2 regions of the Stenotrophomonas sp. NA06056 genome follow, and region 1 is predicted to be linked to the other one. Evidence: riboswitches for the same ligand, from Rfam matches in the RefSeq annotation. Region 1 holds a riboswitch; the other holds the start of a gene.
What was found. A riboswitch is a leader RNA that binds a small molecule or an ion and turns the genes downstream of it on or off. The one in region 1 is predicted to bind glycine.
Positions count from the first base shown of each region.

Region 2: linked by a shared signal. The riboswitch ahead of gcvP (aminomethyl-transferring glycine dehydrogenase) and the one ahead of HUT07_RS01615 (trimeric intracellular cation channel family protein) in region 1 are both predicted to bind glycine.

Region 1 covers NZ_CP054931.1:364,967-369,373, reverse strand. The annotation lists gene HUT07_RS01635 (NAD(P)/FAD-dependent oxidoreductase) at 1-478, shown strand, start outside; gene HUT07_RS01630 (hypothetical protein) at 559-1,011, opposite strand; gene HUT07_RS01625 (nuclear transport factor 2 family protein) at 1,015-1,446, opposite strand; gene HUT07_RS01620 (GIY-YIG nuclease family protein) at 1,592-1,867, opposite strand; glycine riboswitch at 1,908-1,997, shown strand; glycine riboswitch at 2,011-2,114, shown strand; gene HUT07_RS01615 (trimeric intracellular cation channel family protein) at 2,198-2,815, shown strand; gene HUT07_RS01610 (MdtA/MuxA family multidrug efflux RND transporter periplasmic adaptor subunit) at 3,053-4,222, shown strand; gene HUT07_RS01605 (multidrug efflux RND transporter permease subunit) at 4,219-4,407, shown strand, end outside.
Region 2 covers NZ_CP054931.1:1,071,790-1,076,196, forward strand. The annotation lists gene gcvP (aminomethyl-transferring glycine dehydrogenase) at 1-2,117, opposite strand, end outside; glycine riboswitch at 2,179-2,281, opposite strand; gene HUT07_RS04640 (multidrug effflux MFS transporter) at 2,581-3,807, shown strand; gene HUT07_RS04645 (siderophore-interacting protein) at 3,949-4,407, shown strand, end outside.

The DNA.
Region 1 (4,407 bases):
GCTGGCGCGCACATTGCACGTGACACTGGACCGCGCAGGACGCGTGCAGGTGCAGCCCGACCTTACCCTGCCCGGCCATCCCGAACTGTTCGTGGCAGGCGACCTGGCCGCACTGAGCCAGGCCAACGGCAAGCCGGTTCCGGGCGTGGCACCGGCCGCCAAGCAGATGGGCAAGTATGTGGCCGAAACCCTCCGCGCACGCCTGCACGACAAGCCCGCGCCGGGGCCTTTCAAGTACGCCGACTTCGGCAACCTGGCCACCATCGGCCGCATGGCCGCGATCGTGCACCTGGGCAAGCTGCAGCTGTCCGGTGTGCTGGCCTGGTGGTTCTGGCTGGCCGCGCACGTGTTCTTCCTGATCGGTTTCCGCAACCGCCTCGTGGTGCTGTTGAACTGGGCGGTGGCGTACTGGAGCTACCAGCGCAGCGCGCGGATCATTTTTGGCGATGACCGCGAAGACCGGCGGCCGAAGCGCTAGGGCTGCATGCAACGGGGTCGGATCCCTTTCCGCAGGAAAGGGCTCTGACTCCGTCAACATCATCCACGCATGGCGTGGATCTACCGGTTCATCGGGCCGCCGGGCACACGCCGTTTCGACCATGCGCGGCAGAAATCTTCCTTCCTTGCGGTATCGCCAATCTGCGCCGCACTCCAGTGCCGGGTGATCCAGATCGTCAACGAGGTGCTGCTCAGGTGCCAGCGCAGCATGTCGTGCCGTGGCTGCCGCATCAGGTGGCGGCGTGCAACCCAGAACGCTTCGCGCTCGATATCAGTCGCCTTCTTCAGCGCTCCAGGATCGAAGAACTGCGCGGCGAAACTCCAGGGATTCATCGGCTGAAATCCTGTTCGCGGTTCACTGCTGCACGCAGCCACACCACTGGGCGCGCGATCAGCCGGCTTCGGCCAGCCTTCCACCAGCGCCAGTCCGAGCAGGTACAGAAGGCCAGGCAGCAGCGCGATACCGGCTACCAGCACGACGACCGAAAGCCACGCTTTACCGGCGGCGCGCATTGCTCATTTCGCCTTCGGCTTCGGATACCACAGCGCGTTGACGATGACCCAGCGCTGCTCGAAGCGCCCCATGTGGAAATAGTCCACGAACCACGGCGTTTCCAACCGCACCGAGGCGGCGTTGCCGGTCACGTCCAGCACCGTGCAGCGACGGTCCCATTGATCCTTTGGGGTCTTCAGTGCGCCCTGCTTTGTCAGCGAGACCAGCTCCTCCTTCGACATGCGGCGCAATCCCAGTCGTTCGTCGGGTGTATCGCCGAGTACCGCGCGCTTGGCCAGGTCCGGGTGCAGGGAACGGGCGACGCGCTGCGGGTCGGCCTCCAGCTGTCCGTCGACGTAGTCGTGGCAGGTGGCTTCGATGGCTGCGATCGTGGTGGCGTCGGCAGTGGGGCTGGCTGCTGCAGAAAGCGCGAACAACAGGGCAACGGTGGACATCCGGGTCTCCAGCGCTGAGGGCTGGGCGATCATGGCATGGCCGGGTGCACCCCATCCACGCATGGCGTGGATCTACTGTGGCGCCGAGCCCATGCTCGGTTTCACCATCGGGCAGCAGGAACAGCAGCCGAGCGTGGGCTCGGCTCTACAGAAGGCCGGAATCCGGCGCCTGCAGCCAGTCCAGCTTGCGTTCGCGCGGCTGCTGCTTGAGCTCCCATTCGGCGCGTGAGGCCGCTGCCCTGTCCGGGTACTCGCGTACCGCCAGGACCCGCAGGGGCGGCCGCGATCGGGTGTAGCGCGCGCCTTTGCCGGCCTGGTGGGCGGCAAAACGGGCCTGCACGTCGGTGCTGATGCCGGCGTAATAGCTGCCGTCGCGGCATTCGAGCAGGTACAGGAACCAGGGGCGGGAAGGCGAAACCATGGTCGGATTATGCCGTGCTGCACTGCAGCGGATATACTGGCGGCCGAATGCAGGAGAGAGGCGCCACGCTGGCGCCCGCCGAAGGCGCAGGCTCCCATGATCGCTCAGGCCGGTGGGCTGGAATCCCACCAACCATGCATTCGACTCGCCGAGCTGGAGAGAGGTCACCGGGCATGCCCGGGACGATCCGCCGAAGGGGCACGCGGCTCACGCCGCTGAACTCTCAGGCAAAAGGACAGCGGGAGCGGCACCGGTCATCGTCATCCCGTCATTGCGCAGGCAGTGGCGGTGGTCGCGCATGGCCGGCCCCACCGCGCCCGGAGCCTGCCCATGCTGCTGTCCATCATCTACCTGATCGCCATTTCCGCCGAAGCCATGACCGGCGCCCTGTCTGCAGGCCGCCGCCGCATGGACCTGTTCGGCGTGGTCATGATCGCCTGCGTCACCGCCCTCGGTGGCGGCTCGCTGCGCGACATCCTGCTCGGCCACTACCCGCTGGGCTGGGTGAAGCATCCCGAATACCTGGGCTTCACCGTGTGCGCGGCACTGATTGCCACCTGGGTGGCGCGTTGGATGCACCATTTCCGCCGCACCTTCCTGGTGCTGGACGGGCTGGGCCTGATTGCCTTCACCCTGATCGGCTGCTCGATCGCGCGCGAAGCCGGCCATGCACTGCCGATCGTGCTGATCGCCGGCATGCTCACCGGCGCCTTCGGCGGCGTGCTGCGCGATATCCTCTGCAACGAGGTGCCACTGATCTTCCAGAAGGAGCTGTACGCGATCATCTCGCTGCTGACCGGTGCGGTGTATCTGCTGTTGTTGCACTGGGGCGTAGCCGATGCCACGGCGATCCTGTGCTGCCTGGGTGGTGGGTTCGCCGTGCGCCTGCTGGCGATCCATTACCGCTGGGAAATGCCGAAATTCGTGTACCACGACGAAGTGCATTGATCGTTTGACGGTGATGCCGGCCTTCAGCCGGCATTTCCGGCTGCGTTGCATGACCAAGGTCACGCGGCGACGGCCCGCGTAAACCGCTACCATTGGCGCCCCGTCGCACGCGCGACGGCATCCAGCCACGCCGCGCCTGCGGCCCCGCCAGACAACCCCCTCCCCCGCTGCCCGTGACCCTTCGTGGTGTCGACGGGCCCGCATGACCCTGCGTGCACGCAGGGCGCAGGATGCCCCATGTCTGTCGCCGAAAACTCCCGCTTCCGCCGTGCCCGTCCGCTGCTGGTCGTGGCCGGTCTTGCCCTTGTCGCTGGCCTGGCGTGGTGGCTGTGGCCGCATGCCGAAACGGGCGATGGCGAACAGGCCGGCGCCGGCAAGGCCGTGCCGGTACGCATCGCCCGCGCCAGCGCAGAACCGCTGGTGCTGCGGATCAAGGCGGTCGGCACGGTCACCCCGCTGCACAGCGTGGTGGTGCGCAGCCGCGTGGACGGCGAACTGATGCGCCTGCATTTCCAGGAGGGCCAGCAGGTCAAGGCAGGTGACCTGCTGGCACAGATCGATCCCCGCCCCTACCAGGTGAAGCTTGCGCAGACACTGGGTACGCAACAGCAGAACCTGGCCGAGCTGGAGAATGCCGAGCGCCAGTTGCAGCGCTTCGGTGAACTGCAGCGCCAGCACTTCGTGTCGGCCCAGGAACTGAGCGACCAGCAGAGCAAGGTGCGCCAGCTGCAGGGACGTCGCCTCAGCGACCAGGCGTCGGTGGACGAAGCGCGGCTGCAGCTGCAGTACACGCGCATCGTCGCCCCGGTCAGCGGCCGTGTCGGCCTGCGTCGGCTGGACGTCGGCAACCTGGTGCACGCTAGCGATACCGAGGGCCTGGTCACGCTGGCGCAGACGGCGCCGATCAGCGTGCTGTTCACCGTCCCCGAACCGGAGCTTCCCGCCCTGCTCGACGCGGTGCAGGCGCAGCCGGCGCTGGCGGTGGAAAGCTGGGACCGCGAAGAACGCCGGCAGCTTGCCAGCGGCATCCTGTCCAGCGTCGACAACCGCATCGATACCGCCACCGGCACGCTGAAGCTGCGCGCGCAGTTCGACAACGCCGATCAGGCGCTGTTCCCCAACCAGTTCGTCAATGTGCGCCTGCAGCTGGGTGAGCATCCCGCACTGCTGGTTCCCGATGCCGCCGTGCAGTTCGGCAGCCAGGGCAACTACGTGCACATCATCGACAAGGACAACAAGGCACAACGGCGCACGGTGGTGCTCGGCCCGGCGGATGACGGTCGCGTTGCGGTGCGCTCCGGCCTGGTGGCCGGTGACAAGGTGGTGATCGAAGGCATCGACGGGCTGGAAGACGGCACCGCGGTGGAGATCATCACCGAGGAGGCATCGACCAAGGCCGGCGCATGAACCTCTCGCGTGCCTTCATCCTGCGCCCGGTCGCCACCACGCTGCTGATGGTGGCGCTGCTGCTGTCCGGGATACTGGCCTATCGCCTGCTGCCGGTGGCGGCGCTGCCGCAGGTCGACTACCCGATCATCCAGATCACCACGCTGTACCCCGGCGCCAGCCCGGAGCTGACTACGCGCACCATC
Region 2 (4,407 bases), 710 kb from region 1:
ATGCAGAAGGTCTTGTGCAGGTTCAGGTGCGAAACGTCCGAACCCCACTTGCCCGGCTTGGCCACGCCGACCAGGGCGTTCATGTTGGCGCCGTCGGTGTACACCTGGCCGCCGTGCTTGTGGATGATCTCGCAGATCTCGACCACTTCCTCCTCGAACACGCCATGCGTGGACGGGTAGGTCATCATGATCGCGGCCAGGCGATCGCTGTACTTCTCGGCGTTGAGGCGGATGTCCTCGACGTCGACGTTGCCGTTGGCATCGGTCTTGGTCACCACGACCTTCATGCCGCACATCTGTGCCGAGGCCGGGTTGGTGCCGTGCGCCGAATCCGGGATCAGGCAGATGTCACGATGATCTTCGCCGCGCGAGCGGTGGTAGGCGCGGATCGCCAGCAGGCCGGCGTACTCGCCCTGCGCGCCGGAGTTCGGCTGCAGGCTGACCGCGTCGTAGCCGGTGCACTCGACCAGCATCGCTTCCAGCGAATCGATCAGTTCCTTGTAGCCCAGCGCTTGGTCGGCCGGTACCAGCGGGTGGATCTGCGAGAACTCCGGCCAGGTCACCGGGATCATCTCGGCGGTGGCGTTGAGCTTCATGGTGCAAGAACCCAGCGGGATCATCGTGCGGTCCATCGCCAGGTCCTTGTCGGCCAGCGAACGCAGGTAGCGCAGCAGTTCGTGCTCGCTGTGGTGGGTGTTGAACACCGGGTGGGTCAGGAACGCGGACTGGCGCAGCAGACCGGCCGGCAGCGCATCGGCGGTGCTGGCGTCCAGTGCGTCCACATCCAGCTGCGCACCGAACACCGCGGCCAGGGCCACGATGTCGGCGCGGGTGGTGGTTTCGTCCAGGCTGATGCCGACCGAGTCGCTGTCGATCGCGCGCAGGTTGTAGCCGGCGGCGCGGGCCTTGGCATGGATCTCATCGGCGTGCACACCGGTGACATGCAGGGTGTCGAAGAAATCGCCACCGACCTGCACGCCGGCATTGCGCAGCGCTGCGGCCAGGATCGAGGCCAGGCGATGGGTGCGGCGGGCAATGCGGGTCAGGCCTTCCGGGCCGTGGTAGACGGCGTACATCGAGGCCATCACCGCCAGCAGCACCTGCGCGGTACAGATGTTGGAGGTGGCCTTCTCGCGGCGGATGTGCTGCTCGCGGGTCTGCAGGGTCAGGCGGTAGGCCGGGTTGCCCTGCGCGTCGATCGAGACGCCGATCAGGCGGCCCGGCATCGAACGCTTGTAGGCGTCACGGCAGGCCATGAACGCAGCATGCGGGCCACCGAAGCCGAACGGCACGCCGAAACGCTGGCTGTTGCCGACCACGATGTCCGCACCCCATTCGCCCGGGGCGGCCAGCAGGGTCAGGGCCAGCAGGTCGGTGGCCACGGCCACCAGGCCGCCGCGCGCATGCACGGCATCGACCAGCGCCTTGTAGTCGCCCACCTGGCCGAAGGTATCCGGGTACTGCAGCAGCAGGCCGAAGGCTTCCGCTTCCAGCGCTTCGGCCGGAGTGCCGACGCGCAGCACGATGCCCATGGGCTCGGCGCGGGTGCGCAGCAGTTCCAGCGTCTGCGGGTGCACGGCGTCATGCACGAAGAAGGTGTCCGACTTCGACTTGGCCGAACGCTTGGCCAGGGTCATTGCTTCAGCGGCGGCAGTGGCTTCGTCCAGCAGTGAGGCGTTGGCGATTTCCATGCCGGTCAGGTCGGCGCACAGGGTCTGGAAGTTGATCAGCGCTTCCATGCGGCCCTGCGAGATTTCCGCCTGGTACGGGGTGTAGGCGGTGTACCAGGCCGGGTTTTCCAGGATGTTGCGCAGGATCACGTTCGGCGTGTGGGTACCGTAGTAGCCCTGGCCGATGAAGCTGCGCAGCACGGTGTTCTTGTCGGCGATCGCGCGGATCTTCGCCAGCGCCTGCACTTCGGTGATCGACTCCGGCAGCGCCAGCGGTGCCGGCGACTTGATCTTGGCCGGGACGATGGCATCGGTCATCGCATCCAGCGAGGCGTGGCCGATGACGCCGAGCATCTGCGCGATCTCGGCATCGTTGGGGCCGATGTGACGCTCGACGAACGCGGAATGGTGCTCGAGCTCACGCAGGGAAGGGGTGTTCTGGGACATGGCGAAGGATCCGTCAGGAAAGGGCACACGCACGGGCACAAGCCGCCGGTCGGCGGTCTGCGGGCGCCCCTCTGTCCTTTTGCCTGAGAGTTTAAAAGCGCGGGAAACCGCAGCTTCGTGCCCCTTCGGCGCCGGATCGAACCGGTCTCTCCAGAGTTCTGTTACGGGTGGTATCGGGCCTGAGCGATTACGGGCGTTGCGCCTTCGGCAGCGGTGACCTGCTTCTCCCACCATGTTGCCCGCCGATTATAGCCTCTTGCCGGCGCCCGACGGTGGCCCGCAACGGCCTCACAGGCCTGAATGGCCGATGGCCCGGGCGTGCGTTCTGTGCACCCGTGCATGGCATCGCGCGCATTCCCCACCTATGATGGGCGGATTCTCGTATTCATCTGGCGCCGTCCCTGCTGCAGGGGATCGGCGCCCGCCGTGCGTGTCACGCATGGCCCTGCCGGACGCTTGCCCGATGACCGCCGCTGTTGCTCCTTCCACCCGCCGCATGGCCCTGTTGCTCGCTGGCCTGGCCATGTTCGGTCCGTTCTCGATCGACACCATCTTTCCTGCATTCCCGCAGCTGGCCCAGCGCCTGGCGGTGGACGAGGTGGCCGTGCAGCAGACCATCAGCGTCTACCTGCTGTTCTACGGCCTGATGAGCCTGGCCCACGGCCCGCTGTCCGATGCGTGGGGGCGCAAGCGGGTGATCCTCGGCGGCCTGGTGATCTTCGTCGGCGCCTCGGTGGGCTGCGCGTTGTCCACCGACCTGACCACGCTGCTGGCGTTCCGCGCGCTGCAGGGCCTGTCTGCCGGTGTCGGCATGATCGTTGGCCGGGCGGTGATCCGCGACCTGTACCACGGCCACGACGCGCAGCGGCTGATGAGCCAGGTGTCGATGCTGTTCGGCATCGCCCCGGCCATCGCGCCAATCATCGGCGGCTGGATCCTGCTCAGCGGTGCCGGCTGGCCGCTGATCTTCTGGTTCCTGGTGGTATTCGCGCTGGTGCTGCTGGCGGCCACCGCGCGCTTCCTGCCGGAAACCCATCCGGCGCAGGCACGGGTCGCACTGTCGCCACGCACGTTGATGCGCGACTACGTGCGCATCGGCTTCAACCCGCGTTTCCTGCGCCTGGCGCTGGCGGGCAGCATCGGCTTTGGCGGCATCTTCCTGTACATCTCCTCGGCGCCGGCCATCGTGATGCAGCACCTGCACCTGGGTGAGGGCGGCTTTGCCTGGCTGTTCATTCCCACCATCGGCGGCATGACCACCGGTTCGTTCCTGTCCGGGCGCATGGCCGGGCACAGCACGCCGACGCGGCAGGTCTCCCTTGGCTTCACCTTGTGTGCGGTCTCTGCGGTGTTGAACATCGGCTACGTCAGCCTGGCACCGCAGTTCGCGTTGCCGTGGGCGGTGATGCCGATCTTCCTGGGCGGCATGGGCATGGCGCTGATCTTCCCGATCCTGGCGCTGGCAGTGCTGGACATGTATCCGCAGCAGCGCGGTCTGGCCTCGTCGCTGCAGGCCTTCGTGCAGCTGATGATCAGCACCGTGGTGGCGGGTGTGGTGTCACCGCTGCTGCACGACAGCCCGCTGCATCTGGCACTGGGGCAGGCGGGCTTCTTCGCGGCCGGCTTCCTGTTCTGGTTCTGGGAGCATCAGCGCGAACGCGCATCAGAGGCAGCCGGCACGGCGCATTGAGCGTCGCGCAGGGGTAGGGCACAGCATCGCGCAGTGCCCCCTTGCGGCGCTGCGGGCAGGGGCTAGGCTGGGGTTTCCAGCGAGCCGGTTCGTGGATGCACGACAGCCAGCCATTCCGATGTCGTCGCATGAGGTACCCCCATGGCTGCGCAGCAGACCTACCGCCTGTTCGAGGTGGCGCTGAAGGAGCGCCGCGTTCTTTCTCCTTCTCTGGACCGCCTGGTGTTCACCGGCGCCGATGTAGCGCGCATGAAGACTGAAGGCCCGGACCAACGCATCAAGGTGTTCTTCCCCTTGCCCGGGCAGGACGCGCCGCACGTGCCCAGCGGCGAAGACTGGTATGCCCGTTACCGGGCGCTGCCAGATGACGCGCGACCGCCGATGCGCACCTACACCATCCGTCAACTGCGCGCGGAACGGTGCGAGGTGGACGTGGATTTCGTCCTGCATGGCGAGACCGGGCCAGCCTCGCGCTGGGCCATCCACGCCCGTCCGGGCGACCGCGTGGTGCTGCTGGCCCCCGACGCCGACTGTGCCGACAGCAGCGAAGGTTGGGAGTGGAAGCCGCCGGCGGGTGTCGGCCAGGTGCTGCTGGTGGCC